One region of the Rhizobium sp. YTUHZ045 genome, then DNA from elsewhere that is predicted to be linked to it. Evidence: riboswitches for the same ligand, from Rfam matches in the RefSeq annotation. Region 1 holds a riboswitch; each other region holds the start of a gene.
What was found. Region 1 has a riboswitch for thiamine pyrophosphate ahead of thiC (phosphomethylpyrimidine synthase ThiC). Riboswitches for the same ligand answer to the same signal wherever they lie in the genome.
Positions count from the first base shown of each region.

Region 2: it holds a riboswitch for thiamine pyrophosphate, as region 1 does, so the genes downstream of both, thiM (hydroxyethylthiazole kinase) here and thiC (phosphomethylpyrimidine synthase ThiC) in region 1, are expected to answer to the same signal.
Region 3: it holds a riboswitch for thiamine pyrophosphate, as region 1 does, so the genes downstream of both, NMA58_RS18895 (ABC transporter permease) here and thiC (phosphomethylpyrimidine synthase ThiC) in region 1, are expected to answer to the same signal.

Region 1 is NZ_CP101433.1:142,817-152,564, forward strand. Features, by position in the region: gene NMA58_RS22755 (AAA family ATPase) at 1-1,284, opposite strand, end outside; gene NMA58_RS22760 (metallophosphoesterase family protein) at 1,284-2,552, opposite strand; TPP riboswitch at 2,818-2,949, shown strand; gene thiC (phosphomethylpyrimidine synthase ThiC) at 3,044-4,876, shown strand; gene thiO (glycine oxidase ThiO) at 4,879-5,865, shown strand; gene thiS (sulfur carrier protein ThiS) at 5,862-6,059, shown strand; gene NMA58_RS22780 (thiazole synthase) at 6,061-6,834, shown strand; gene NMA58_RS22785 (thiamine phosphate synthase) at 6,831-7,457, shown strand; partial or broken gene NMA58_RS22790 (cold-shock protein) at 7,557-7,745, shown strand; gene NMA58_RS22795 (hypothetical protein) at 7,907-8,218, opposite strand; gene NMA58_RS22800 (hypothetical protein) at 8,532-8,840, opposite strand.
Region 2 is NZ_CP101434.1:372,529-382,276, reverse strand. Features, by position in the region: gene NMA58_RS28915 (ABC transporter permease) at 1-670, opposite strand, end outside; gene NMA58_RS28910 (ABC transporter substrate-binding protein) at 753-2,279, opposite strand; gene NMA58_RS28905 (DUF1349 domain-containing protein) at 2,503-3,087, shown strand; TPP riboswitch at 3,221-3,317, shown strand; gene thiM (hydroxyethylthiazole kinase) at 3,363-4,166, shown strand; gene thiE (thiamine phosphate synthase) at 4,163-4,798, shown strand; gene thiD (bifunctional hydroxymethylpyrimidine kinase/phosphomethylpyrimidine kinase) at 4,795-5,604, shown strand; gene NMA58_RS28885 (GNAT family N-acetyltransferase) at 5,818-6,297, shown strand; gene NMA58_RS28880 (glycoside hydrolase family 3 N-terminal domain-containing protein) at 6,322-7,344, shown strand; gene NMA58_RS28875 (ABC transporter substrate-binding protein) at 7,387-9,033, shown strand; gene NMA58_RS28870 (ABC transporter permease) at 9,091-9,748, shown strand, end outside.
Region 3 is NZ_CP101432.1:3,839,042-3,848,789, forward strand. Features, by position in the region: gene NMA58_RS18875 (LysR family transcriptional regulator) at 1-491, opposite strand, end outside; gene NMA58_RS18880 (ArsR/SmtB family transcription factor) at 569-910, opposite strand; gene NMA58_RS18885 (SDR family NAD(P)-dependent oxidoreductase) at 1,014-1,784, opposite strand; gene soxR (redox-sensitive transcriptional activator SoxR) at 1,909-2,379, opposite strand; TPP riboswitch at 2,712-2,825, shown strand; gene NMA58_RS18895 (ABC transporter permease) at 2,974-3,780, shown strand; gene NMA58_RS18900 (ABC transporter ATP-binding protein) at 3,777-4,589, shown strand; gene NMA58_RS18905 (ABC transporter substrate-binding protein) at 4,654-5,664, shown strand; partial or broken gene NMA58_RS18910 (acyltransferase family protein) at 5,754-6,973, shown strand; gene NMA58_RS18915 (sugar transferase) at 7,141-7,878, shown strand; gene NMA58_RS18920 (F0F1 ATP synthase subunit epsilon) at 8,281-8,688, opposite strand; gene NMA58_RS18925 (hypothetical protein) at 8,688-8,927, opposite strand; gene atpD (F0F1 ATP synthase subunit beta) at 8,927-9,748, opposite strand, start outside.

The DNA.
Region 1 (9,748 bases):
GAAACGCGCAGGATCCAGGAGCCCAGATCCATCTCGCGAGCCGCCTTCCCTGTTCAGCCTTTCGAGATTCTCCCGCACTCGCAACAGTTCCCGATCAGCGGCTGCCAGTTTCGCCTCGACGCCGGAACGCCGTTCGATAAGATCGCGGATGATGCCGATCAGCGAAGCGGGCAGCAGCAGCGCCTCGGGTTTCGCATGGCCCGGCTGTTCGAGATCGGCCAGCAGTCGGGCCAACTCACCCTCCTGTTCGGCCAGCGCCAGCCGGCGCTTCGGCAGATCGCTCTCAGCCGCAAGATAGCGCGCCCGACCCTGATCCAGCAGGTCCATATGCGCGGTGACTGCCAGCGCCTTGTCGTCGATCGCGATCGCCTCGATCTCATCCGCAAGCTGGCGCAGCGTGCGGTCGGCGGTCTCGACAAGCGCCTGCAGCCGCGTCTCGTCGCGCGAAAGCTGGGGCAGGAGCGCGAACCATTCGGACGGCGGCCGCGGCAGATCGCTCATGGCGGCTGCATCTGCATCCAGCCGCCGGAGCTCTAGGGCCGGGGGTAGGGCGCCGAGAAGGCGCGTCAGCTCCTGATGCCGGGTCTTGGCCTCGGCCAGTTCCCGCGTGGTTTTTCCATAGGCAGCGTCGGCCTGCTCATAAGTCGATTTCAGGGCCGCATAGGCCGAAGCAAGCGTGTCGATGGCATTGCGCTCGGCCTTGAGCGCTTCGAGCGAACGCTTGAGTTCCGCGAGCTTGGTGCTCGACGACCGCTTCTTGTAGATCGCGTTGGCTTCGTCGGCTGCCGTCACCAGCGAACGGCTCAGGCCTGCCAGGCCTGAGCTGGCCGAGAACAGCAATTCGCCGAGTTCGCCCTTGCTTTGTATGATGGCGTTGCCGCCTTCCTTGAGCGACTGATCGTCGAGCGAGAACATGGTGCGATAGGCCTCGCGACCGACGCCGCCAAGCGCGCCGGCCAGGAGCGCCTCGTTCACAGCTTGTCCCCGATCATCGACGAGGCTGCCGGTCCGCAGCTTGAGCCGCGCCAGCTCATATTCCCAGCCACCAAATTCCAGCCGCGCACCAACCTTCATCGTATTGTAGGGATGCAGGAAATTATAGGTGCTGCGCTCACCAATGCCGTAGAGCAGATCAAGATAGGCGGCGAAGGTGGTCGATTTGCCCGCTTCGTTCAGGCCATAAACGATGTGCAAGTCCGGCGAACCTTGACGGGCCGCGCCGAAATCGATGGAGTGATCGGTGAACTTGCCATAGCGGGTGAGGTCGAGGCGGCGCAGACGCATCAGCTGTCTCCCCGATCCACCGCCTTCATCCGGGCGGCGATGTCCTCGGCGCCATCGGCGAGAAGGCTGTCGATGAAGCGTTCAAAACCCGCCTCGTTCTGGCCGGCAAATGCCCGGCTCTCGGGCGGCAGGTCGGCAAGCAGGTCCCGGACCATCTCCCTGACCTCGTCGCGAAATCCGCTGCGGGTGATGACCTCGTCCCGCATCAGCGCCCCGAGTTCGATGACGGGATCGGCGGCGGACGCGTCTGCGGGGATCGAGGGCGCTTCGAAGGCGAGTTCCAGCTTCTCGATCCAGGTGCGGCCGATCGCGTCGCTGCGCCGCTCGGCTTCCGCCTGCATGAGGTCGACATCGCGCCGCAACTGCCAGGAGAGCGGCGTGCGGCCGGAAAGCCTGAGGCGTGCGACAAGATGCGGCGAAGCCGTGCGGTCGCGCTGCGCCATCAGCGCTGTCTCGACCACCGTGGCCGCCTCACGCCAATCATCGACACGCGTGAGGTCGACATTGACGCGCTCGAACTGCGCGATGCTTGTGCGCCGCTCCTCCACCGTCACGGTCCGGTCGTCCGCCACGGTCACCAGCGACACGGTCTTGACGCCCGCTTCATTGATGTCGCGGCCCTGCGGCATGCCGGGCATGATGACTGTCGCCGTGCCGGGATAATGGCTGCGCTGGTGGAGATGCCCGAGCGCCCAGTAGTCGAAACCCGAGGCATGCAGGTCGAGCACGTTGCAGGGCGCATAGACATCATGTCCAGCCGATCCGGCCAGGCTCGTATGCATGATGCCGATATTGACGGCATCCGCTACCGGCGGCTTGAATTTCGGCAGCAGCGGGTCCGGGGCTTGCGGCTTGGCGAAGCTCAGACCGTGGATTGCGACCGACAAGCTGCCCTTGGTGGTCTCGACAGTCTCGGCATGGCCGCCGAAGATCTTCACCGTATCGGGCATCACCAGTTCCCGGGCGATCTTCGACATCGCATCATGATTGCCCCGGATCTTGAAGACTGAGATGCCCGCTCGGTGCAGCCGTTCGAGCTCGCCTGCCAGGAAGCGCGCCGTCTTCATCGACGTCTGCTCGCCGTCATAGAGATCACCGGCGATAACAAGCGCATCGACCTGCTCCTCAAGGCAAAGATCAACGATCGCGACCAGCGCCTGCCGGCTGGCGTCGCTGACGAGATCGGCCAGCTCGGCGTTGCGAAGCGCGAGAGAGCGCAGGGGAGAGTCGAGATGGAGATCGGCAGTGTGAACGAAACGATAGGGCATGAATGCAAGAATGGTGTTGCGATAGGGTGATCCAGCAGGCGCCGTCTGACAAATAAACGGACGTTATCGCCCGTCAGCAAAACATGAGACCATGCCACGAATATTCAGAGCATGGACGGCAGCGTCCTGGCGAGTGAAATGGGCCGGCGGAGCTGGCCCATCCACAATCAATGCTGCTCTATCGGACTGGCCGCCGACTCAAAAGGTCCGGATAGGAACGCGTGAGGGTCGGCTTGACATCAGGGCCGCAGCGGTCTTTGATGCAGGTATTCACCAGGGGTGTCCCGGCAAGGGGCTGAGATTCTGCTGAACAATACGGCTTTGCCTGTTGTGGCGCAGTGACCCGTTGAACCTGATCCAGTTCATACTGGCGTAGGGACGGTGCAGACGCTGCGGCTGTCGGGCGGATTTCGCTTTGTCGCATGAGGCGTCTTTCCATCATTCCAACACTGGAACTGGGTCTCCAAACGTCAAACCTTGGAGCCTCACCCATGAATATTGTCGCACCCAAGCTTACTCCGGTCGTCACCACCGGCCCGCTTCCGGCCTCGACCAAGATCGCCAAGCCCGGAACGCTCTATCCTGATCTGCGCGTGCCGATGCGCGAAATCAGCCTTCACCCGACCTCCGGTGAACCGCCGGTCACGGTCTATGATTCCTCCGGTCCCTATACCGACCCGGCACATACGGTCTCGATCGACGCCGGACTGCCGCGTTTGCGCGAGAGCTGGATCAGGGCGCGTGGCGATGTCGAGGCCTATGAAGGCCGGGTGGTGAAGCCTGAAGACAATGGTTTTGTCACCGGCGAGCGGCTGACGCCGGAATTCCCTATTCGCAACACGCCGCTGAAGGCAAAAGCGGGCCGCGCCGTAACCCAGCTCGCCTATGCGCGCGCCGGCATCGTCACGCCGGAAATGGAGTTCATCGCCATCCGCGAAAACCTCGGCCGGCAGGCCGCGAAGGAGGCGCTCGCGCGCGACGGCGAAAGCTTTGGCGCTGATATTCCCGATTTCGTAACGCCCGAATTCGTCCGCCAGGAAATCGCAGCCGGCCGGGCAATCATTCCGGCCAACATCAACCACCCGGAATCCGAACCGATGATCATCGGCCGGAATTTCCTGGTGAAGATCAACGCCAATATCGGCAACTCGGCGGTCACCTCGTCGATGGCGGAAGAGGTGGAAAAGATGGTCTGGGCGATCCGCTGGGGCGCCGACACGGTTATGGACCTTTCCACCGGCCGCAACATTCACAACATCCGCGAATGGATCATTCGCAATTCGCCGGTTCCGATCGGAACGGTGCCTCTCTACCAGGCGCTTGAAAAGGTGAACGGCATTGCAGAGGATCTCACCTGGGAAGTCTATCGCGATACGCTGATCGAACAGGCCGAGCAGGGCGTCGATTATTTCACCATCCATGCGGGCGTGCGGCTTGCCTATATCCCGCTCACCGTCAATCGTGTCACCGGGATCGTCTCACGCGGCGGCTCGATAATGGCCAAGTGGTGTCTGCATCACCACAAGGAGAGCTTCCTCTACGAGCATTTCGAGGAAATCTGCGACATCTGCCGTGCCTATGACGTCTCCTTCTCGCTTGGAGACGGCCTTCGCCCGGGCTCGATCGCCGATGCCAATGACGCTGCGCAATTTGCCGAGCTCGAAACCCTCGGCGAACTGACCAAGATTGCCTGGGCCAGGGATTGCCAGGTGATGATCGAAGGCCCTGGCCACGTGCCGATGCACAAGATCAAGGAGAATATGGACAAGCAGCTCAAGGTCTGCGGCGAGGCTCCCTTCTATACGCTCGGACCGCTGACCACCGACATTGCGCCGGGCTATGATCACATCACCTCCGGCATCGGAGCCGCGATGATCGGTTGGTTCGGCACGGCCATGCTCTGCTACGTCACGCCGAAGGAGCATCTGGGCCTACCCGACCGCAGCGACGTCAAGACCGGTGTCATCACCTACAAGATTGCCGCGCATGCCGCCGACCTCGCCAAGGGCCATCCGGCCGCCCGCATCCGTGACGATGCGCTGTCGCGGGCGCGGTTCGAATTCCGCTGGGAAGACCAGTTCAACCTCTCCCTCGACCCGGATACGGCGCGTTCCTTCCACGACGAGACCCTGCCGAAGGAGGCCCACAAGGTGGCGCATTTCTGTTCGATGTGCGGCCCGAAATTCTGTTCCATGCGCATTTCCCACGATATTCGCGCCGAAGCGCAGAAAGAAGGACTGGAAGCCATGGCCGCCAGGTATCGCGACGGCGGCGACCTCTACATGCCGGTCGCCGAGGCTGCGAAAACTCTTGCCGGAGAATGACGATGCATGTTCTCGTCAAGGGGGCCGGCGTTGCCGGCCTCACCGTTGCCTGGCAGCTCCATCGGCACGGTTTCCGGGTCAGCGTCGCTGAGCAAGCCGACGAGGTCGGCGCCGGTGCTTCCGGCTTTGCCGGCGGCATGCTGGCTCCATGGTGCGAAAGGGAAAGCGCAGACGAGCCGGTCCTGGCGCTCGGCCGTCTTGCCGCCGATTGGTGGGAGGCAGCGCTGCCCGGCCATGTCAATCGCCGGGGGACGCTTGTGGTGGCGGCCGGGCGAGATGCCGGCGAACTCGACCGCTTTTGTCGCCGGACAAGCGGATGGGAATGGCTGGACGAGCCGGCGATCGCGACGCTTGAACCGGATCTCGCTGGCCGCTTCCGCAGGGCATTGTTCTTCCGGCAGGAAGCGCATCTCGATCCGCGCCAGGCGCTCTCCGGGCTCGCCGCCGGACTTGAGGAAGCCCGCATGCGCCTCACATTCGGCGTCAGGGGCGATGCCGACCTTGCCCCTTACGATCGCGTGATCGACTGCACCGGGGCTGCCCAGATCGGCCGTCTGCCCGGATTGCGCGGCGTTCGCGGAGAGATGCTTTGCGTCGAAACGAAGGAGGTCTCTCTCTCCCGTCCCGTTCGCCTGCTGCATCCGCGCCACCCGATCTATATCGTGCCACGCCAGCGAAATCGCTTCATGATCGGGGCGACGATGATCGAAAGCAACGACATCGGCCCGATTACCGCGCGTTCGCTGATGGAGTTGCTGAATGCCGCCTATACCCTCAATCCTGCCTTCGGCGAGGCACGGGTTACGGAAACCGGGGCAGGCGTGCGGCCGGCTTATCCCGACAATCTGCCGCGGGTGACGCAGGAGGGGCGCACATTCCATGTCAATGGCCTCTACCGTCATGGCTTTTTGCTTGCGCCAGCCATGGCAGGGGAGGTGGCGCGGCTTCTTCTTGGAAAAGACAAGCACTCGGAAAGGAAGGCATCATGACCTTCATCATCAATGGCGAGGAACAGGAGGTCGCGGCCGCGACGCTCGCGGATCTTCTTCTCGCTCTCGACTACGAAGGCGAATGGCTGGCGACCGCAGTGAACGGCGAGCTGGTGCACCGTGAGGACCGCGGCGATTTCAGGCTCGGCGAAGGCGACCGCATCGAAATTCTCTCACCCATGCAAGGAGGCTGAGATGCTGAAACTTTATGATGTTGAATTCCGCTCCCGACTGCTGCTCGGCACCGCCCGCTATCCGTCTCCAGCTGTGCTTGCAGAGGCGGTCAAGCGCTCGAAGACCGAGATCGTCACCGTTTCGCTTCGCCGCGAAGCCGCCGGCGGCAAAGCAGGCGGCGCCTTCTTCGACCTGATCCGCGAGCTTGGCGTGCAAGTGCTGCCGAATACGGCCGGATGTCACAGCGTGCAGGAGGCCGTGTTGACGGCGAAGATGGCGCGCGACGTCTTCCGCACCGACTGGATCAAGCTCGAAGTCATCGGACATCACGATACGTTGCAGCCTGACGTCTTCGGCCTTGTCGAAGCGGCCCGCATCCTGACCGGCGAGGGCTTTCAGGTCTTCCCCTATACGACCGACGACCTTGTCGTCGCCGAAAGGCTGCTGGATGCCGGCTGCCGCGTCCTGATGCCCTGGTGCGCGCCGATCGGTTCCGCTCAAGGGCCGCTGAACCCGATGGCGCTGCGATCGTTCCGGGCGCACTTTCCGGATGTGCCGCTGATCATCGATGCCGGCATCGGCCGCCCGTCTCACGCCGCCACCGTCATGGAGTACGGTTATGATGCCGTTCTGCTCAACACCGCCGTTGCCGGCGCCGGAGATCCCGCCAGCATTGCCGAGGCCTTCGCGCTTGCGATCGATGCCGGCCGCCTGGCGCATGGGGCCATACCGCTGGAGCCACGCGATATCGCCGTCCCATCCACTCCCGTTATCGGAAAGGCAGTGTTCTCGTGAAGCTCGACCCCTTCTATCTGATCGTCGACAGCGCCGAATGGATCGAGCGTCTCGTGCCGCTCGGCGTCAAACTCGTCCAGCTGCGCATCAAGGATTGCCCCGACTCCGTGCTTCGCGAGCAGATCCGGCGATCGAAGGCTGCCTGCGCGGCAGCGGCTTGCCAATTGGTCGTCAACGACTACTGGAAACTTGCGATCGATGAAGGATGCGATTTCGTTCATCTCGGCCAGGAGGACCTGATGGCCGCCGACAGGAATGCCATTCGTCGCGCCGGCCTGAAGCTCGGCCTATCCACCCACGACATAGCGGAGCTGGAGACGGCGCTGGCGGCAGAGCCGGATTACGTTGCGCTCGGACCGGTCTGGCCGACGATTCTCAAACAGATGAAATGGGCGCCGCAAGGCATTGAACGTGTTGCGGACTGGCGCCGGCGCGTCGGCGCGATACCGCTCGTCGCGATTGGGGGGATCACTGCCGAACGCGCGCCGCTGGTGCTGGAAAAAGGCGCCGATGGTGCTGCCGTGGTCACCGATATCACCCGCAACGCGGATCCCGAGGCCCGCACGCGGCAATGGCTGGCCGCAACCGCGCCGTGGCGGCGCGCGAATGAGGATGAAGGTTGATACATCCCGCCGGCAACGGGGAGGCCTTCGATCCTGCCGGCGCGGGTATTATCCATATACTCAACTAAGTCACGAAATTCGACTTTTCGGTTGCTCCGTTTGCTTGCGAGGCGGACGCCGGATCTGTTCAATTCCACTAATGAGCTCGGTTTCATTCAGCCTGACAACGGCGGCCCCGACGCGTTCGTCCATATTTCTGCCGTGGAACGCGCTGGCATGCGCGAAATCGTCAAAGGCCAGAAGAACGGCTACGACTTGGAGCATGACGACAAGTCCGGCAAGATGTCGGTCTGGCAATCTTCAGTCTGCTTGAAGGGGTACAGACGAGTGGACGGAGGTCCGTCAAGGACCGCGCCAGGAATTTTTTCGACGACCCAGCTGACATCGTTTGCATATGCCGAGCCTGAGACCGCCCGTGGGGCTCCCCTTTTAGGTAAGTGAGAGCGTACTCAATCCTCAACGGGTTGCGTTTTGCGCGACCAAGGGAAAGAAGTCACCAGTTTCTGCACAACGGGCGTATGTTCACTCGGTACTTCCTGTTCAGCTGATCCAGCATCGTGCAATGCCTCGCGAAGAGCCTGACCTTGCGGATGATCGCCGAAGTGCTCCAGAAAGCTCGAAATCGGCCATCTCGTCACAGTGCCGCCGGAGGCATCGTTGGCGCGATGGATGACAGTATGCTGGTCCGCTGTTTCGTTATGTTCGAGATACCATTTGTCTCCGTTTGGACTGGCCGCAAATTCGTTTGGTGCTTCTGGCATTCTAGCCTCCTCTGACGGTGCCCATTATTGTGCCGCTTCCCGGCGGGCTGTAGCGCATTATGGTTTCGCAAGCGCAGCAGCAAGGTCTTGAGTGAACGGCTTGGACCGCCGGCGCAATCCGGCGCCGTGTGCACTTTCGCTGCAGGTAGTTCATGGCACGGAGAGTCAACGACTTCCTGCGCCTCCGACGCTTGCGCCGGGGGCGATGAGAAGGTCGTCTAGCTGTTCGAACGGCGCCGGCATGCAACCCTCCATCGCGTTGGTAAGGCCTTCGTCGAATGAGCTTTGCGAGAAGTTACCCGACACGGTCTGTTCAGGCGCCGGTAGGCGACCTAACTTTAACGGCTGAACGGATACCCTGAATCCGCTTGCGATTGTTTTCGAACTCCGCGGATGATTTCGAGGACAGTGGTGTTTTTCCGAAGTGCCGGCTGAGTTCGATAGAGAGGGCGGCGGGCGAGGTCATTCCGTCGTGATAAAGCTTGAACAGCAGTCTGACGGCAACGTTGTAATATTTCGGGTCTGCAAGGCTACTTGTGCAATCGTATCCTGCGTCGTCAAGGACGCCCTGCAATACAGCCAGGTCAGAGGTCCGCACAGACATGTTGAGATTGGAAGACATGCTGTCCTCCTTCAATTTGGGGCGAAGGCAGAAACCGACCTCCACGCAGTAGCGCCCTGAGAAACAGCTACTGAAGACCTACCATGCGCCTAATCGATACGGCTGGCAAACTGAATATTGTGGGATGAGGAGAAAGCGGTCAGACCTGTGCGTCCCAATGTGGTGATTTTTCGCAATCATCTCTTTCCAGGTTCAATCATCAGGGCCAGAAGGACGTAGAAGGACCTACGCACATGCCGTCCGAACTCCGAATGAAGTCGGTGAACCGGAAATCGCTCGATCACCTCTTTCCGAGCTGGAGCAATGCGACATCACGCCTGCGACGGCATGATCGCTGCAGGTCTTTGCAACATACCACTGGGCAGAATTTCAGCATCACCAAAGACTAAGAGGGGCTGGGCTTTCGACCACCGAGCCTGATCGCCAATCCGGCATTCCTTGCTCAATTGCCTCGCGGGTCATCAATTCTTCTTGTCCGCAGGCGCGTCCACATCTCGCGTGGCGCCCCCTTCGTTTTCCCATGATGCCAAAGCCTCAGGATCGGCATGCAGCTTCCGCCGTCTCGAAGAGGGGTAGGCGGGCGCGGGAATCGTCGCCGCCCTGATGCGCCTTATCACCATCACCTCTTCGTGATGGTCGCCATGTTCTGAAGCAACGAGATCTGTCGTCGCGTAGTCCGCGCGCTTGAGGATGGACCGGAGCCGCCAATTCTCGTCGCGTTTCGTCGGAATTCCGGTTGTGATGATTACTACCATAACCAGCCTCTCAAAATTAAACTGATGATGACGGCGAAGCTCGCCAGGATGGAAGCTCTGAATAAGAAGTCGCCATATGCCGCGATATGGGAAGAGTGCTTGAAGGTGGAAGACATCTTGTCCTCCCTTGATTGGGGCGAAGGGAGCCACCCC
Region 2 (9,748 bases), on a different replicon from region 1:
GCTCGATTAGCCCCTTGGCGCGCGCCGTGCGGATATAATCGTCGCCGAGCACATCGAGCATAGAGGCACGGGTGAAGCGCAGGATCAGCGCCGAAGAAACGATGCCGAGCGCAAAGGCCGGCAGCGTCAGATGATACATCCGGTCGATGAAAGTCGAGCCCGGGCCGCCATAGCCGGAGACCGGGAAGAGATTGAACCGGACAGCGAAGAACTGCATCAGAATGAGACCGAGCCAGAAGCTTGGAATGCTAGCAGCGAACATGGCAAGCGTCGTTGCCGCCTGGTCAATGAAGGACCCGCGCCGATAGGCGGCATAGATGCCGATCGGCAGGGCGATGGCGCTGGCGATGGCAAGCGAAAACAGCGTCAGGAAGAAAGTCGGCTCGGCCCGGTCGATGAGCGCGGATGTGACCGGCATGTTAAGGAAGATCGACTGACCGAGATCGCCCTTCAGCAGTTCGCCTATGTAATAGACATATTGCAGGCCGAGCGACTGATCGAGGCCGAGCCGGGCCCGGAGATCGGCAATATCCTGCGGCGTCGCATCCGGCCCGAGCATGACGGCGGCCGGATCTCCCGGAGTCACGCGCACGATGACGAAGACGATCGTGACGACCAGGAACATCACGACCATCATGCCGAACAGGCGTTGGAGGATGTAGCGTATCATGAATGCCGGCCTTCAATCCCTTGCAGATGCGGCAGAAAAGATGACCGGTACCGGTCCCGAAGGGCGGCACCGGCGGTGTTGCTTACTTCTTGATCGAGGCGTTCCAGAAATATGGCCACGGAGCCGGATCGACGCCTTCGAGCTTGATCGACTTCGCCGAGACGGCGTTGAAATCGCCGATCTTCATGAAGGGTGCGTCTGTATAAACGGCCTTCTGGACATCGGCCCAGAGCGCCACGCGCTTCTTCGGATCGACCTCGGAGGTGAAGGCATCGACCGCGGCCTTGCGGGCCGGCGTGTCCCACCAGCCGGGCGAACTCGTCGACAGCGAGCCGATGAGGGCCGGCTCCGGCAGGAAGGGACTGTGGGTGATGTAGATATCCCACAGCTTCGGATCGGTGCGGCGCTGCGTCAGCGTCGCCCAGTCCACCACCTGCATATCGACGGTGAAGCCGGCAAGTTTCAGATATTCGGCGGCGACCTGCGCCATCTTGTAATGGAACTCGTATTGGCGGCTGGTCAGGATGCGGATCGGCTCGCCATTGTAGCCGGCCTTCTTGGCAGCGGCCGCCGCCCCTTCCGGATCGGCGACATTATAGGAGCCCTCGGCGCCGGCATCCGTCGACCAGGCAAAGGACTTCGGGTAGATGGCGCCGTCGAGCGCATAGAAATCCTTGCTGCCGAAGGCCGCCGCCAGCATATCTTCCATGCTGAGCGCCTGGCGGATCGCCTTGCGCACATCGACCTTGGCAGCCACACCTTCCTTGGTGTTGAAGACAAAAACCGGATAACCGAAGGGCTTCAGCATGACCGGCTGCGCGGCGGTCGAGGCCTTTAGCTTGTCGTAGGATTCGACCGGGATCGAGTCGACATAGTCGTACTGCCCGGAAACGGCGGCCTCGACGCGGGTGTTCGGGTCCGGCACCGGCACGAAGCGGATTTCATCGAGATATTGATGACGCGCGCCGCCATAACCATCGCTCTCGCCGCTGCGCGGCTTGTACCCATCGAAGCGGACAAGCTGGATATACTGGTCGGCTTTCCGTTCCTTCAGCATATAGGGTCCGGTGCCGATGAACTCCTTCATCGGCTCGTCCTGTTTTTCGGACGGGATGATGATCGCCGCCGAATTGTTGAAGGCGAGCAGCGAGGTCAGCGGCGCATAGGGCTGCTTCAGCGTGATCGTAACCATCGAAGGATCGGTAGCCGCGATCTTGTCGATAAAGCCGGCCACCTGCTTGCCGCGCGAGGCGATCTTCATCCAGCGGGTAAGCGAAGCGACCACATCCTCGGACGTCATATCGGTATTGTCGTGGAACTTGACGCCAGTCCTGAGCTTGATCGTATAGGTTTTGCCGTCGGCGCTGATCTCGGGCAGGCTTTCAGCGAGAAGCGGCGTGACGTTCCAGCTCTTGTCGAAAGTGTAGAGCGTCTCGAAAATATGCTGCGTGACGATGCCGACGAGATCAGCCGTGGACGACATCGGATCGAGCGTCGGCGGCTCGCCGATCGTCGCGACATTGATGACGCCGCCCTTTTCCTGAGCGAGCAGGGTCGAAGGCAGGGCGACGAGCGCGGTGCCGAGAAGGAATGCGACGAATGTTTTCATATGAGAGCTCCCGATTTAATTCCACAATTATGTAATTCATCTTTTTGTAACAGAATAGAAGCTGAAGCTATCGTGTCAAGCATGAGCGGTCGATTATGCAGCCGCGGATGGCGCGTTTCCGGAAAGCACCATCTTCAGCTGCGCTAGTTCTCCGCACGGGGCCTGCGTGATACGCCAAGTGAGACGACTGCCCTGCGGCAAGATTAAAGGAAGGGAGAAGCGAATGAGCATCGACTTCAATGACGGGAAATGGCTGAACGAGCCGGCCAGCTGGCACGCCGACGAAACCGGCCTGACGATGACGACAGGCGAAAAGACCGATTTCTGGCGCGAGACCTATTACGGCTTCACCCGCGACACCGGCCACTTCCTCGCCTTTCCCACGGGCGACAGCTTCACCGCACAGATCCGCGTCCAGGGCGAATTCCGCACCCTCTACGATCAGGCCGGCCTGATGGTACGCATCGACGAGAGCCGCTGGGTGAAAACAGGCGTCGAATTCACCGACGGCGAAGCCTTCCTCAGCACCGTCGTCACCGACGGAAAGTCAGACTGGTCGGTGTCGCAGCCCTTCAAGGAATTGGAGGATTTCCGCATCCGTGTGACTGTCGCAAACGGCGCCGTGCGCATCCAGGGCTCCCGCGACGGTAGCCGCTGGCCGTTGCTGCGGCTAGCACCCTTCCCGGCTGCCGATCGCTATGAGGTCGGGCCGACAGCCTGTACGCCGGAGCGGAGTGGTTTGAGGGTTCGATTTTCGGAGTTTTCAATCAGCCCGGCTATTACGACGGGGCTGCATGATTTGAGTTAGGCAAAATTGGATGCCTTCAGGATTGCGCTGGGAAGGCCTCCAGCAATGTCCACGCCCAAGGGCAGCCGCTCCGAAATACCGGAATACTCACTTTCGGAGTGACAGCCGCGCCCTTCTCTGCGAAAAAGAGCGTGATGAGAGACAGGGGCGTTCGTCGACAGACGGGCTGAGAAGAACCCTTCGAACCTGAACCGGATAATGCCGGCGGAGGGAGTCGCTCGGGGCACCGCCGTAAGAGCAGCGCCCCGCGCCCGCCCCCGCCTGAAAGGGGCACCATGCAGAGCAAGATCACGTCGGGAGCCATGCTGAAGGCGATGCGCGAAAAGCCGCCGCTCGTTCAGTGCATCACCAATTATGTCGCGATGAATATCGCGGCCAACGTCCTGCTGGCCGCGGGCGCTTCGCCCGCCATGGTGCATGCCGCTGAAGAAGCCGGCGAATTCGCCGGCATCGCCAATGCTTTGACCATCAACATCGGCACGCTCTCGACGCAATGGCTCGAAGGCATGCAGGGGGCTGCCAAGGCCGCCATTGCGGCCGGCAAACCCTGGGTGCTCGATCCGGTGGCCCATTACGCCACGGGCTTCCGTCGCGCCGCGGTGGCCGACCTTCTGGAGCTTCGCCCGACGATTATCCGCGGCAACGCCTCCGAGATCATCGCGCTTGCCGGCGGCGAGAGCCGTGGTCAGGGCGTCGACAGCCGCGATCCAGTCGAACAGGCGGAGGATTCGGCACGGCGGCTGGCGAAGAGGCAGCGGACCATCGTCGCCGTCACCGGTGCTGTCGATTTCGTCACCGATGGCGCGAGGGCAGTCCGTATTGCGGGCGGATCGGCCCTGATGCCGCAGGTCACCGCGCTCGGCTGCTCGCTCACCTGCCTCGTCGGCGCCTTTGCCGCGACCGCGCCCGAAGATCTCTTCGGCGCGACTGTCGCCGCGCTTGCGACCTTCGCCGTCGCCGGCGAAGATGCAGCGCTCGGCGCCGCCGGCCCGGGCTCCTTTTCCTGGCGCTTCCTCGATGCGCTGGCTGCGATCGACGCCGAAACGCTCGATGCCAGGGCAAGGGTATCGGTCGCATGAAGCGCTTCGACCTTTCGCTCTATCTCGTTCTCGATCCCGATCTCTGCGCCGGAATCGGCATGATCGAGACGGCGCGGCTTGCCGTTGCCGGCGGCGCGACGATGGTGCAGTTGCGCGACAAACATGCCGGCACGGCCAGCATGATCGAGACCGGCCGCGCCTTGAGAGAGGCGCTCGTTGGAACCGGCGCCCTCCTCATCGTTAATGACGATGTCGAGGCTGCGGTCGCGATCGGCGCCGATGGCCTGCATGTCGGCCAGGAGGATATGAATGCGCGCAGGGCACGAGACATGATCGGACCCGAGATGATCCTTGGTCTCTCGGTGGAAACAGCCCGGCTCGCTGCCGCCGTCGACCCTGATATTGTCGATTATGCCGGCGTCGGACCTGTCTTTGCGACGCCGACCAAGGCTGATCACAAACAGCCGGTCGGCTTTGATGGTCTTGCCAGGCTGGTGAAGGCCTCGCCGGTGCCGTCCGTCGCCATCGGCGGCCTCAAGGCGGAGCATGTGGCCGAAGTGTTTGCAGCCGGCGCCGAAGGGCTTGCCGTCGTCTCCGCCATTGCGGGCACGCCGGACCCCGAGGCCGCCGCCCGCCGCATCGCCGCAGAAATCCGAAAGGTCCGCCCATGATCCGCAACGTCCTCTCCATCGCCGGCTCGGATCCCTCCGGCGGCGCCGGCATCCAGGCCGATCTCAAGGCGTTTGGCGCCCGTGGCGTTTACGGCATGGCAGTGCTCACAGCGTTAACGGCACAGAACACGCAAGGGGTGACCGGCGTGCATCTGGTGCCCCCGCAATTCGTCGCCGATCAGATCGATGCCGTCTTCGCCGATGTGCGCGTCGACGCCGTCAAGATCGGCATGATCGCCAATGCCGGCATAGCCGAGGCTGTCGCCGCAGCCCTTGCCGGTCGACCGGGAATCCCCATCGTTCTCGACCCGGTGATGATCGCCAAGGGTGGGGCCGCCCTGCTCGCGCCCGAAGCGGTCGACGTGTTGACCCGGCTGCTGCTGCCGCTCGCAACCCTCCTTACCCCGAACCTGCCCGAGGCCGCGGCCCTGTTGCACCAGCCGGTCGCGACCAATCGCGATGAGATGGCGGCGCAGGCCGAGCGGCTGCGCGCGCTTGGCCCCGCCGCCGTATTGGTCAAGGGTGGCCATCTCGGCAGCGACGAGAGCCCAGACGTGCTTGCCACGGCCGACGGCCTGCACTGGTTCGAGGCCAGGCGAGTGCCAACGAAAAATACACACGGCACTGGCTGCACGCTCTCCAGCGCACTGGCCGCCGAGCTTGCCAAGGGCGCATCGGCCGAGCAAGCCGTCGCCATTGCGAAGGATTACCTTGCCGATGCAGTCGCCGCCGCCGGCAGTCTCACTGTCGGCTCCGGACATGGCCCGGTGCAGCATTTTCATGCGCTTTGGAAGCACGGCGAATAACCGATCCCGCCGAAAGGCGCAGGCTTAGGATTATGAGAGAAAAACGGCCCGGCCTCCCCGGGCCGTTTTCATTCGCGCCAGCTGGCGCTGGTCCGAAGCCGGGCGCACCGCTCCATTTGAAAATCCCTGTTGACAAGCCCATTTAGATAGCCAAGTCTATGACATTAAACGGATATATATTCCGCTATAAAGGAATATCTGGAGGAGAGACAGGTGCCAGACCTGCTTGTGAGCTTATATTCCAACAGGCTCGCCGACCTGAAAGAGCGGGCCGATAATGTCCGCGCCTCCATTCGTCCGGCTCTTCCACCGGAACTGCACCTGGTCGTCAACTGGGTTCGCGAACGATTCAGCGAGAATTGGGCGAGTGAAGTTTCGGTTGCCTTTTCCCGCCAACCCGTCGCCTGCCAGATTGCCGTCGACGGCGGCAAGCTGCTCGGCTTTGCCTGCTATGACACGACGGCCCGCGGCTTCTTCGGCCTAACCGGCGTCGATCCCGAGGCGCGTGGCAAGGGCATCGGTCTCGCGCTGTTTTCCGCCTGCCTTCAGACGATGAAGGCGCTCGGCCATGCCTATGCCTTCATCGGCGATGCCGGGCCGGTCGATTTCTACGCCAGCACCGCGGGTGCGATCGCCATCCCTGCCCCCGACAAGGGCATTTACGAAGGCATGCTGCGAAGCGCGCCGAAATGACCAGCTGATACCGGAGTTCCAGAAGTGTCCTCGACCCCGCTCGCCCTTTTTGTCGGTCTCCCGAACCCTGCGATTTCGGATGACGAATTCGCCCTGTTTCGCGAGACCAATCCGCTCGGCCTGTTCGTCGGCCGGCGCAATCAGCGCGAGCCGGAGCAGACAAAGCGGCTGATCGAACGCTTCCGCGAAGCCGTCGGACGAGAGGATGCGCCCGTCTTCACCGACCAGGAAGGCGGCCGCGTCCAGCATCTCGACGCCGGTCCCTGGCCGCTCTTCCGCAGCTTCGGCCAGTTCGCCGAACTGGCCCGCCGCGATTTCGATCTCGGCAAAAAAGCACTGCGCCTTTCCTCCCAGGCCATGGGCGCGATGATGACGGAACTCGGCCTTTCCAGCGGCTGCTCGCCCGTTCTCGACCTCGTCTTCGAGACGACGAGTGCGGTCATCGGCGCCCGCTCCTTCGGCCCCGATCCCGACTTCATCGCTGCCCTCGGCCGTGAGGTGGTCGACGGGCTGCTAGAGACCGGCAACATGCCGGTCATGAAGCATATTCCCGGCCACGGCCGCGCCACGCTCGACTCCCACAAGGAGCGTCCGGTCGTCGATGCCAGCCGTGAGACGCTCACCGCCACCGATTTCAAGCCTTTCGTCGCACTGAAGGATACGCCCTGGGCCATGGTCGCCCATGTCGTCTACTCGACCTACGATGCCGAATTGCCGGCATCCGTCTCTCCTGTCATGCACGACGTGATCCGCAAAGAGATGGGTTACGAGGGCGTGCTGATCTCCGACTGCATCTTCATGCAGTCGCTCACGGGCACCTTGCCGGAACGCGTCGCCCAAGTCCTCGATGCGGGTTTCGATATCGCCCTCCACAGCCACGGGGACGTCAGGGAAAGCGAAGCCGCCGCCAAGGCCGCCCGCCCGCTCACGGATGCCGCTCTGAAGCGTATCGCCGCCGGCAAGGCTCGCCTCGGCAATCTCAAGATCGACGTCCGCGCCGCCCATGCCGAGGTGGAAGACATGTTTGCCAGCGTGCCGGCCGCCTGACCGGCAGATCATTTTTCACGCATAAGAAAAGGGGAATGGAACATGAAAAAATATCTATTTGCAGCCGCCGCACTGACGCTGCTTTCGGGATCCGCCATGGCGCAAACGATCCTGACGGCGAATATCGAACCGGCCACGACCTGGGTTCGCAACTTCAACCCGTTCAACCAGACCTCGGCGCGCCAATCGACGCTCGATTTCATCTATGAGCCGCTGGTTATTTTCAATCGCTTCGACAGCAACAAGCCGGTCTATCGCCTGGCCGAAAGCTTCAAGCTCTCCGACGACCTGAAGAGCATCGACTTCAAGCTGCGCCCGAACCTGAAATGGTCTGATGGCAAACCGCTGACGGCAGCCGACGTCAAGTTCACCTATGATTATCTGAAAAAGTTCCCGGCGCTCGACTTCGTCAGCATCTGGACCTTCGTCACCGACGTGCAGGCCGTCGACGGCCAGACGGTGCGCTTCGCGCTTGCCAATCCGAGCTCGCTTGCTGCCGAGCAGATCTCGCAGCTGCCGATCGTTCCCGAACATGTCTGGAAGGATGTCGCCGATCCTGTCACCTTCGCCAACGAGAACCCGGTGGGCAGCGGGCCGTTGACCGAGGTGCCGCGCTTCACCGGCCAGACCTACGACCAGTGCCGCAACCCGAATTACTGGGACAATGCGCATCTGAAGGTCGACTGCATTCGCTTCCCGCAGCTTGCCGACAACAACCAGATCCTGACGGCGACCGCCGACGGCACGCTCGACTGGGGCGTCTCCTTCATTCCCGATATCGACAACGTCTATGTCGCGAAGGACCCGGCGCATTTCCATTACTGGTATTCACCGAGCAGCATGGTCGCCTTCCTGTTCAATCTGGAAACGGCGAACGAGAACAATAGAAAGGCCTTCAACGATGTGAAATTCCGCCGCGCCATCGGTATGGCGCTCGATCGCAAAACGATGATCGACGTCGCCGGCTACGGCTATCCGACGCTGAACGAAGACCCCGGCCTGATGGGCGAGCTCTACAGGAGCTGGGCGGATCCGTCCGTCAAGGCCGACTTCGGCAAGTTCGCGACCTATGACGCCGACGCCGCCAAGGCCCTGCTCGACGAGGCCGGCTACAAGGACAAGGACGGCGACGGCTTCCGTGATAATCCCGACGGCAGCAAGATCTCCTTCTCGATCATCGTCCCGAACTCCTGGACGGACTGGGTCGACACGGTCAACATCGCCGTCGAAGGCATGCAGGCGGTCGGCATCGACGCCAAGATCGAAACGCCTGAAGAAGCCGTCTGGACCGGCAACCTCATCGCCGGCAAGTTCGATGCGGCGATCAACAGCCTGCCGGCTTCGGCCTCGCCTTATTATCCCTACAAGCGCGCCTTCAGTGCTTCCGACAAGGGAAAGACCCGCTTCACCGCGCAGCGCTGGTTTAACCCCGATGTCGAAAAACTCGTCACCGAATTCACCCAGACCGCCGATCTTGCCAAGCAGAAAGAGGTGATGAACAAGGCGCAACGCATCGTCGCCGAAAACATGCCGATGATTCCGGTGTTCAACAATCCGAACTGGTACCAGTACAACACCAAGCGCTTCACCGGCTGGTCGACCAAGGAAAATCCCTTCGTCAATCCGTCGATCTCGCGCACCAATCCGGCACGCCTGCTGAACCTGCTTGCCCTGGAACCCGTGAAGTAAGCATCACGATCTCCGGAAGCGGCGTATGAACGCCGCTTCCGTCACGACGGAGTTCTCATGGCTTTTCTGCTTCGCCGCCTCGTCTTCTACATGGCAGCCTTCATCGCCGCAGCGACGATCAACTTCTTCCTGCCGCGCCTGATGCCGGGCGATCCGGTGCAGATCATGTTTTCGAGTGCCGGCACCGAACTGCCGCCGGAAAGCCTGCAGGCGCTGAAGCTGACCTTCGGTTTCGTCGACGGCCCGCTCTGGCAACAATATCTCACCTATCTCGGCAGCATCTTCACCGGCGATCTCGGCCGCTCGATCAAATATTTCCCGCTGCCCGTCACCTCGTTGCTCGGCCATGCGCTCGTCTGGACCGTCGGCCTCATGGGAACGGCGACGATCGTCAGCTTCGCGCTCGGCACCTTGTTCGGTATCGTCGCCGCCTGGCGGCGCGGCAGCAGGTTCGATGTCGTCGTTTCCGTCGGCGCGATCTTCGCGACCTCGGTCCCGGCCGTCGTTACCTCGCTGATCGTGCTTTTCATCTTCGGTTTCACGCTCGGCTGGTTCCCGAACGGTTATGCCGCCGATCCCTCACTCGATCCGGCCTTCAGCCTGCACTATATCGGCAGCGTCGCCTATCACGGCATTCTGCCGATGGTGACGCTCTGCACCGTGCTGATCGGCGGCTTCACCGTCACCATGCGCAACAACATGATCAACCTGCTCG
Region 3 (9,748 bases), on a different replicon from region 1:
TAGCGCTCGGCATAGAGCGGAACACTGGTGACCCGGCCGAGCGGCTCGTTTTCGAGATAGGTGATGCCGGCGTCGATTTCGAGATTTTCGAGCATGCTCAGCACCTGCAGCGAGTTCCGCGAGACGATCGAGAAGGTCACTCCCGGATGTCGTTCCTGAAAGGGCGTGGTGATGCGCGAAAGCATGGCGAGCGCCGTCGGAATGGCGGCAAGGCGAATATGGCCGGAAAGTCCGCGGCGGGCCGCGCGCATCTCCTCGCGCATGGTGCGGGCATCGCCGACGATGCGCCGGGCCCATTCCAGGACGCGCTGGCCCTCCGGCGTCAGCCCCTGAAAGCGCGAGCCGCGCTGCACCAGCATGACACCAAGCTGATCCTCGAGCTGCCGGATCGCGGCTGAAAGCGTCGGCTGGGACACCCCGCACTCCTCCGCGGCGCGGCCGAAATGCTTTTCGTTGGCAAGGGCGATGAAAAATTCCAGCTTGTCGATCATCCGGTCTCCCGATCCGGCGCGAAATCATCCGGATCAGCTATCTTCGACGCAGCAACCGTGCTCCGCAAGGGCGGGTACTAATTGTTTTCAGCAGCCGGAAAAAGATCGAAGAGCGATTCAAGGAAGGCAAGCACGTTTGTATTGCCGATACGGTAATAGACCAGCCTGCCCTGACGGCGCGTATTGACGAGACCTTCGAGCCTCAAACGCGCGAGCTGCTGCGAGACCATTGCCTGCTGAATGCCGAGGATGTTTTCGATTTCACTCACCGTCCGCTCCTCGGTCGCGAGTATGCAAAGAATCAGAAGTCGAGTCTGGTGCGCCAGCGCCTTCAGCAGATCGCTCGCCTCACGAGCGTTTCCAGCGAGTTTGTGCAGTTCCTGACCGGACATTCCCGGCTCGGGCTTGGGCAATGGCATTCGACATCTCGGAAGGGAAGCAAAAAGGCAGATCAGCACGATAGCATATTCGCACACACGAATTTGCCAAAAGTGAAGAAATGTCAAAAAAGGTCTAACTAAATCAGCAGATAAGCTGGCCGCCATTGATCTCGAGGACCTGGCCGGTAATGTATCCGGAGAGCGAGGGCGCCGCCAGAAACAGATAGGCGGGAGCGCAATCCTCCGCTGTGCCCAGCCGCTGCAAGGGAATAGACTTTCTCGTCTGCTCCAGCTTTTCGCGGGAGGAATAGCGCTCGTGGAAATCCGTCTCGATCGTTCCGGGCGAGACACAATTGACGCGGATGCCATCCGGCGCGAGCTCGCGGGCAAGCGCCTTGGAATAGGTTGAAACGAAGGCTTTCGAGGCAGAATAAATCGAAGAACCGGGACTGCCGCCGGTCAGCGCGGAAATTGAAACGGTGTTGACGATGGCAGCGCCTTCCGCCGCCTTCAATGCCGGCAGCAACGCACGCGTCAGCGCCACCACCGACGTCTGATTCAAACGCACAATCGCCTCATAATCTGCGTCAGTCAGTGTGGCAGCTGGAAAACGGCCGAGCATAGTGCCGGCGTTGTTGACGAGCACATGCACCTTGTCGAAAAAGGTAAGCGCATTTTCGGCAAATTGCGCAGCGCCGCCAGCGGCAGTGAAATCGGCGTGCAGCAACAGCGCCCGTCTTTCGGATTCAGCCGTCAGCAGAAAATCCGGCAGATCGCGCCCCGGTTTGCGTCCAGTATGGACGATCACCTTCGCGCCGCAGTCCAGGAACTGCCGGGCCACTTCGAGACCGATGCCCCGCCCGGCGCCGGTTACGATGACATTGCGATTCTCGAATAGTCTCGGATGGAACACGAAGCCGTCCTCCTCGCGGACAATGCCGCCTGTTGCGCCATTCGCCCTTAACATATGAGCGCGCCGGCCGAAAGAAAGGCAGGCATCATCTTTCCGCCAGAGGCTGGCGCTCTTCCCTGAAAGTTCATACTTCGATTTCGGTCTCCAGCAGCCGTGCGCCTGGCCCTTCCTCGCCGAGCTGATCGAAGGGATTGCGCAACGGACAGCTTTCGATCGACAGGCAACCGCAGCCGATGCAGCCGGTCAGACGGTCTCGCAGCAGGCTCAGCCGTCTGATTCGCGTGTCGAGTTCATCCTTCCAGCGCACCGACAGCGTCTGCCAGTCGGCAATCGTCGGCGTGCGCCCCTGCGGCAGGGAGGCAAATGCCGTCTGGATTTCCGAAAGCGGAATGCCGACACGTTGCGCCACCTTGATGATGCCGAGCCGGCGAAGGACATCGCGTCCGTAGCGCCGCTGGTTGCCGCGCGTGCGGATACTCGAGATCAGCCCCTTGGCCTCATAGAAATGTAGCGCCGAGACGGCAAGACCACTGCGTTGCGCCACTTCGCCGACCGTCAGAAGCCTGCCGAGCGGCGTTGCAGAAATCCTATTCATGGCCTATTGACCTCAATATTAGTTGAGGTTTTATAACCGCTGCTTCCCCGGCCGTAAAGCACGAGGCGCAGGAAGGAGCGTCAGTGAGATCATCCGGTCGATACAAGCTGAAATGATGGCGTCGGCGCTTGCCCGGCCCGCACCAATCGCCCCTGCCGATATTGCCGCCTGAAAGACAAGCGCTCGGGTTCCGTTCCCGGCAGGTACGGAACCTCGGAAAACACCCGGACAGGACCTCCGTCCGGGTGTTTTTTTATCTGCGCCCCATCCGACCGGGCGCACGGGTTTGCAATTTTGCGGTTGCGGCAAGAAAACCCCGATGATAGTTTTCGCCGAAATAACAGGGGAGCTCCGTGTCGCCGGGGCTGAGATGTGAGGCGCAAGCCTCCGGACCCTTCTAAGCTGATCTGGGTAATGCCAGCGGAGCGAGGTCCAAATGTATTCCGGCGCGCAAGTGTCACTCTACCGGACGTCCGGCAATTCCGTCGGCATCCCTATCGATGCCCTCAAGGCAACCGCCCCAAATCGCATCGAGACCGATGCCCTCGACAGGTTTGCGCGAACGGCCCGGCGAAAGCCTGAAATCGAACGCCGATGACATCGCCACGACCATCGGATTCGCGCCTTGCGACGCTCTATCTCGCCGTGTACCGGGCAATGCCCGCCTTGCTCGCAGGCTTTGCTTTTCTGGCGGCATGGGAACTCTATGTCGATCTTTCCGGTATCAAACCGTCCATTCTGCCGGCACCTTCGCGTATCCTTGTCCAGGGCTGGCTGAACCGAGAGGCGCTGATATCAAACACCTGGCCGACGCTCGGAGCGACACTCGGTGGTTTCGCCCTGTCGCTCGCCTTCGCCTTCGCCTCTTCGATCCTGATGGATTTCATGCCATTCATGCGCCGGGCAATGCTGCCGATCTTCATCGCCAGCCAGACTTTGCCGCTGGTGGCGATCGCGCCTCTCGTCGTCCTCTGGTTCGGTTTCGGCCTTTTGCCGAAGATATTGCTGGTGGCGCTCGTCACCTTCTTTCCGCTGCTTGTTGCCCTGCTTCAGGGCTATGAGGCGACCGATCGCGACATTGCCGAGCTCTTGAATTCGATGAAAGCGAGCCGCTGGCGCATTTTCCGCCTGGCGCGGCTTCCCTCGTCGCTGCCCTATTTCTTCGCCGGCCTTCGAATCTCGATCACCTATGCCGTCGTCGGCGCGATCTTTGCCGAATATGCCGGCGCTGCAAGCGGCCTCGGCATCTATATCCTCAACGCCAAGAACAATTTCCGTCCCGATCTCGTGCTCGCCGCCGTGATCGTCAGCGCTCTGTTGACGCTCTGCCTCTTCGCGCTGACGCTGGTTATCCAGCGTTTCGTCATGCCCTGGCAGCCATCCCAGGAGCGGCGCCGATGACCGGTCAGATGCTTGAGCTGCGCAACATCTCGAAGTCCTTCGACGGCATGAAAGTTCTAGACGACATTTCGCTCGCCGTCGCAGACGGCGAGTTCGTCTCGATCGTCGGCCCATCCGGCTCCGGAAAATCGACCGTGCTGAGACTGCTGACACAGGCGCTGCGACCCGATTCCGGCGCCATGCTTTTCAACGAAGCAGCGCTGGAACAGACGCCGCATTCCTTTGCCTTCATGCCACAACGCGATGCGCTGATGCCCTGGCGCCGGATCATCGATAATGCCGCGCTCGGTCTGGAAGTGAAGGGCATGGCTCGCCGGGCTGCACGCGCCGCTGTCGCGCCCCTCTTCGAGCGGTTCGGCCTTGCCGGCTTCGAGCATCACTACCCCGCCTCTCTTTCCGGCGGCATGCGCCAACGTGCTGCGCTGCTGCGCACCGTCATCCAGGAGCAGGACATGCTGCTGCTCGACGAGCCCTTCGGCGCGCTCGATGCGCTGACCCGCACGCAGATCCAGGAGTGGCTGCAAGGCATGTGGACCGAACATCGCTGGACGGCGCTGCTGATCACCCACGATGTTCGCGAGGCCGTTTTTCTCTCCGACCGGATCTACGTGCTGTCTGCCCGTCCGGCGCGTGTCATCCGCGAATTCCGCGTTCCCCTGCCCCGCCCGAGAAGCATTGCCGATGTCGGTTCGCCGGCGGCCCAGGCGATCGAGACCGAAATCCTGCAAACCCTGCTTCATCCGCTAGAACAGGGTGGTTTTAGGCCGGTCGGCCCAAAATCTGAATCCTGTTCCAATTTAAAGAGTTAGAGTCTGATGTCGTTCGAAAACCGTGCTTTTCGGCGTCATGCTCTAAAGACCTGAGGAGGTCACCATGCCGCTTCTCACCCGCCGCCAGACGATGCTCGCCGCCATCGCGACAAGCCTCGCCGGCCGCGTCGCCTTCGCTCAATCGGCGCCCGCAAAGGTTCGTATCGCGCTCGACTGGACGCCCAACACCAATCACATCGGCATCTACGTCGCCAAGGCGAAGGGCTTCTACACGGCCGCCGGCCTCGATGTCGAAATTCTACCCTTTACCGACACGAGTGCCGGCACGCTGGTATCAAACGGGGTCGCCGATTTCGGCATCAGTAGCGAGATCGAGGCCCTGACGCAGCGTGCTGGCGGCGGTGACGTGAAGATGGTCTACGGCGTCGTCCAGACGGAAACCGCACGCCTGATCTTCAAGGGCGGGCGGGACGACATCAAGAGCCCTAGAGATCTCGATGGCAAGACCTATGGAGGCTTCGGCGGCACTTGGGAAAGCGCGCTGGTCTCGGCGATGATCCGCAATGACGGCGGCAAGGGCGACGTCAAGACCGTCACCCTCGGCACCTCCGCCTATGAGGCGCTGGACAATGGCTCGATTGACTTCACGCTGGAGATCTACACCTGGGAGGGCATCGCCGCTGAGCTGGAAAATCGGCAGATCAGCCGCTTCCACTATTCCGATTACGGCATTCCCGACGAGCAGACGACAGTCATCGTTTCCAGTGACGCCTATCTCTCTGCCAGTCGAGAACACGCGCGCGCCTTCATCCAGGCCACGCGTCAAGGCTATGTCTACTCCATCGATCATCCCGACGAAGCCTGCGACCTGCTGATATCAGGAAGTAACGGTGCGCTGATGAACACGGATCTGGTGAGAGCATCTCAGAAGGCGTTGATCGAAGGCCATTTCCTGAGATCCGAGGCCGGCGTGATCGGCACGCTTGATCCGGCAAAGGCTGATGCCATTGGCGCTTTCCTGGTCGAGAACGGCATTCTCGTCGATGCGAATGGCGTCGTGATCAAGGAGAAGCCGGACTTTTCCACCTATTACACCAACGAACTCCTCGGCTGAGCTCGCCCGGGGCCTTGCCGAGGCGGTCTTCCCAGGCAATGCTTTGCGCCTGGGCGGTTTGAGCCGAATCGGGCAGGGCGGGGAACGACATGCGAGCACAGGACAGACTGGCCGGAGCCGACTTTCTGCGCGCAATGGCCTGCTTGTTGGTGCTCGCGCATCATCTCGCGCTCCGGCTGGATATGCGCAGAATACCGGATGAATTGGCGGCGACGGCAAACGTCCTCCGCTTCGGCAATTTCGGCGTCGCCATCTTCTTCGTGCTCAGCGGCTTTCTGCTTGCTCGCCCCTTCTGGCACGCTCTCGACGCCGGCGGCGCCATGCCCAGCCTTGGGCACTACGCCATCCGCAGGTTGGCGCGCATCGCTCCGGGCTTCTGGGTCGCCACCAGCGTCAGCTTCGTCCTTAGCCTGACGCTGCTTGCCGTGCCGCTGACGCCAGAACTCGTCGTCCGCTACGTCTCGGGACTGTTGTTCATGAGCCAGTGGCATTGGCGCACGTTTTTTCCCGTCGAAGCCGATGGGCCGCTCTGGTCCATTCCCTTCGAGGTCACCAGCTATGTGCTCCTCCCGGTCGGCTTTCTCCTTCTGTTTCGCCTGCCGCTGCTACGGCAACGTCCGTTCTTCGCCCGCGCCGCCTGGCTCTGCGTCATTGCCGTCGTCCTTCTTGCTCATCTGATGATCCTGAGGCTCTTTGCGCTCGACGATATCGGGCGCGGCTGGGCATATGGCCTTCAGGGTGGAGCGAAGGAATGGATGCCCAACTATAATCCGATCGGCTTCTTTGCTGTCTTCGCGCTCGGCGCGCTTGCCGCCGGCATCGAAGTGATGTTGCCCGCAAGACGATCTCCCTGGTTCGACGCCGCGGCACTCCTCGCCGTCGCGGTTGCCGCTTACCGCCTCCTCATATCCCCAGGCGGCTCGGCCGAAGGTTACGGTTGGCTTGACATCCCCTATGGATTTCCGGTCTTCCCACTGGCCGTCGCAACAGCGCTCGTTTCACTCAACCATTCGCAGCGTCTGGTCAGGCTGCTTGATAACGCCCCCGTCCGCTACATCGCCAAGATCTCCTTCGGCATTTACATCTGGCAGGAGATCATCCTGACATTAATCCAGAGACTGGACCCCGGCTCGTTCGGCGCCTCCTCCGAGAATGTGGTCACCGGCTGGCTGCAATCCTGCACACTGACAGCGGCGCTCGTTTTTCTGGTGGCAAGCCTCAGTTATTATCTGTTGGAACGACCAGTAATCGATTTTGGCAATCGCCTGACATCGCGCCGCCTGATCGGGCTACTCCTTTAGAAGTATAATTTCGAACGCCGCTCAACTAGAGGCATTAAGGTTAACGCGAAATACTCCCATTTTTGGCGTCTTTATGCTTACCGATTTCTTATTTATAACGATGACAAACCATACGTAAGCATGTATCTGTCTCCCCGCTGTTCAGTATCGCATCTAAACTTCTGGGCATTGAGTAATGTATGCTTTTACTTCGAAGATAAGTTCACGCTTCGATTCGTCTCAGCGTCAGAACAAAATCCGGACTCTGGTTGTAGCGAACTCCAACATTCGCCAACCGGACAGCTTTTCCGGTGTCGAAGGGAGGGCGGCTCTGCGATTGGCCGTAAAGCGGCTGATTGATATCGTCATCTCGGCCAGCGCTCTGCTCGTACTGGCGCCGCTTTTCCTGGCAATCGCTCTTTTCATCAAGCTCGACGATGGAGGCCCCGTATTCTTCCGCCAGATCCGTTGGGGCCTGAACGGGCGGAAGATCACCGTCTTCAAGTTCCGCTCGATGCACATCGAAGCTTGCGATCCCAGCGGCATTCAGCAGACCGTCAAGGGCGACAGCCGGGTGACCGGCTTCGGCGCTATGCTCCGCAGGACCAACATTGACGAGCTGCCGCAGCTTCTGAACGTCCTCAGGGGCGACATGTCCCTGGTCGGGCCGCGCTGCCATGCCATCAACATGCGCGCAGCCGGCCGGCTCTACGAAGAATTGGTGCCGAACTACCACCATCGTCACGTCATGCGCCCCGGCATCACCGGCCTCGCGCAGACACGCGGCTGGCGCGGGCCGACCGCACGGCCGCTGCAAGCCCGGGCCCGGATCGCCTGCGATATCTATTATGTCAGGCATTTCAGTCTGCTGCTCGACCTGAAAATCCTGTTCAAGACGCTGGTCATCGAGCTGCGCGGCGGCACCGGCTTCTAGGGCAATTCCAGGAAAAGTATGGAACGGTTTTCCGTTCGGAATCGCGTAAAACGAAATCTTAGGGCGATTCTGCGCTTCGGTGAAAACCTGAACCGGTCTCGAACCCTCCTGGTTGGTCCATAGCGTCGCGCGCGCAAAAGTGCGACACTGCGAAAAGGACATCAGCCAAACGAAGCGCTAAAGCGCGAGAAGCAAGTCAGCAACGCGAGTATCAAGGGCCGTAGCGCCTTTGCGCGCCCTGAAGACGCGCGGCGCTGCAAATGTGGCCTCTCGGTCATGAGCCGGACAAAAGCGGTTTTGAACGCCCGCTCTTTTTCAAATCTTTGATGAGGCGCTTCGAGGTCGCTCGCAGAAACAAAAAAGCGGCCTCGCGGGCCGCCTTTCATCGAAGCTGTCGATTGGTCAATCCTGCTGGACGATGCCGCTAAGATGCGTCAGTTCCATGATGAAATGCTCGAGCTTCGACTTGTGCTCGTGCAACTCGGCATGTTCAAGTTCCTTGCGGGCTGCCTCGATGCGACGGGTCAGTTCGTCCTTATGGAGTTCCTCGACTGGAACGGCGGACTCTGCCAGCAACGTGCAGCCGGTCGGCAGAATGTCGGCAAAGCCGCCGAACACGACATAGTCCTGCTTCTTCCCAGAAGCTGAACGCACGCTCACGACACCCGGCTTGACCGTCGTCATCGTCGGCGCATGGTGCGCCATCACGGTCATCTCGCCCTCAGTCGCGGGAATGACGACCTCGGTCACCATCTCCGACAGCAGCAGACGCTCCGGCGAAACGAGCTCAAAGTTGAAATTGTCAGCCATCAGTGACTTACCTTCTCGGCTATGGCTTTTGCATCTTGCAATTTGGTCCCGCAGAACGGGCAGTGCAGTATCGCCTGGTCGAGATATCCGAGACCTTCTTCGGTCTGAACCAGTCCCACGACCATCATGATCACGCCGTTATCGGCACGGTAGATGGTCGGCGCGGCTGGCTCTGGGAGTTCCGCTACGACCCCCTTCAGGGAGTCGCAGCAGAATATCTCGTCCTTAGCGTCGCTCATCAAGCAGCAGCGAGCTTCTTGGCCTTTTCGATGGCTTCATCGATCGAACCGACCATGTAGAAGGCAGCTTCCGGCAGGTTGTCGTATTCACCGTTGACGAGGCCCTTGAAGCCCTTGATCGTGTCTTCCAGAGCAACCAGCTTGCCCGGCGAGCCGGTGAAGACTTCGGCGACGAAGAAGGGCTGCGACAGGAAGCGCTCGATCTTGCGGGCGCGGGCGACGGCCAGCTTGTCTTCTTCAGACAGTTCGTCCATGCCGAGGATGGCGATGATGTCCTGCAGGGCCTTGTAGCGCTGCAGCGTAGACTGAACCTTACGAGCGACCTCGTAGTGCTCTTCGCCGACGACCATCGGGTCGAGCATGCGCGAGGTGGAGTCGAGCGGGTCGACGGCCGGGTAGATACCCTTTTCAGCGATCGAGCGCGACAGAACGGTCGTTGCGTCCAAGTGGGCGAACGAGGTTGCCGGTGCCGGGTCGGTCAAGTCGTCGGCCGGAACGTAAATGGCCTGAACCGAGGTGATCGAGCCGGTCGTCGTCGTGGTGATGCGTTCCTGCATCGAGCCCATGTCGGTTGCGAGCGTCGGCTGATAACCCACGGCCGAAGGAATACGGCCGAGCAGAGCCGACACTTCCGAGCCTGCCTGCGTGAAGCGGAAGATGTTGTCGACGAAGAACAGAACGTCCTGGCCCTGGTCGCGGAAGTGTTCTGCAACCGTCAAACCCGTCAGAGCGACGCGAGCGCGGGCGCCCGGCGGTTCGTTCATCTGACCGTAAACGAGCGCAGCCTTGGAGCCTTCGCCACCACCATGCTTGTTGACGCC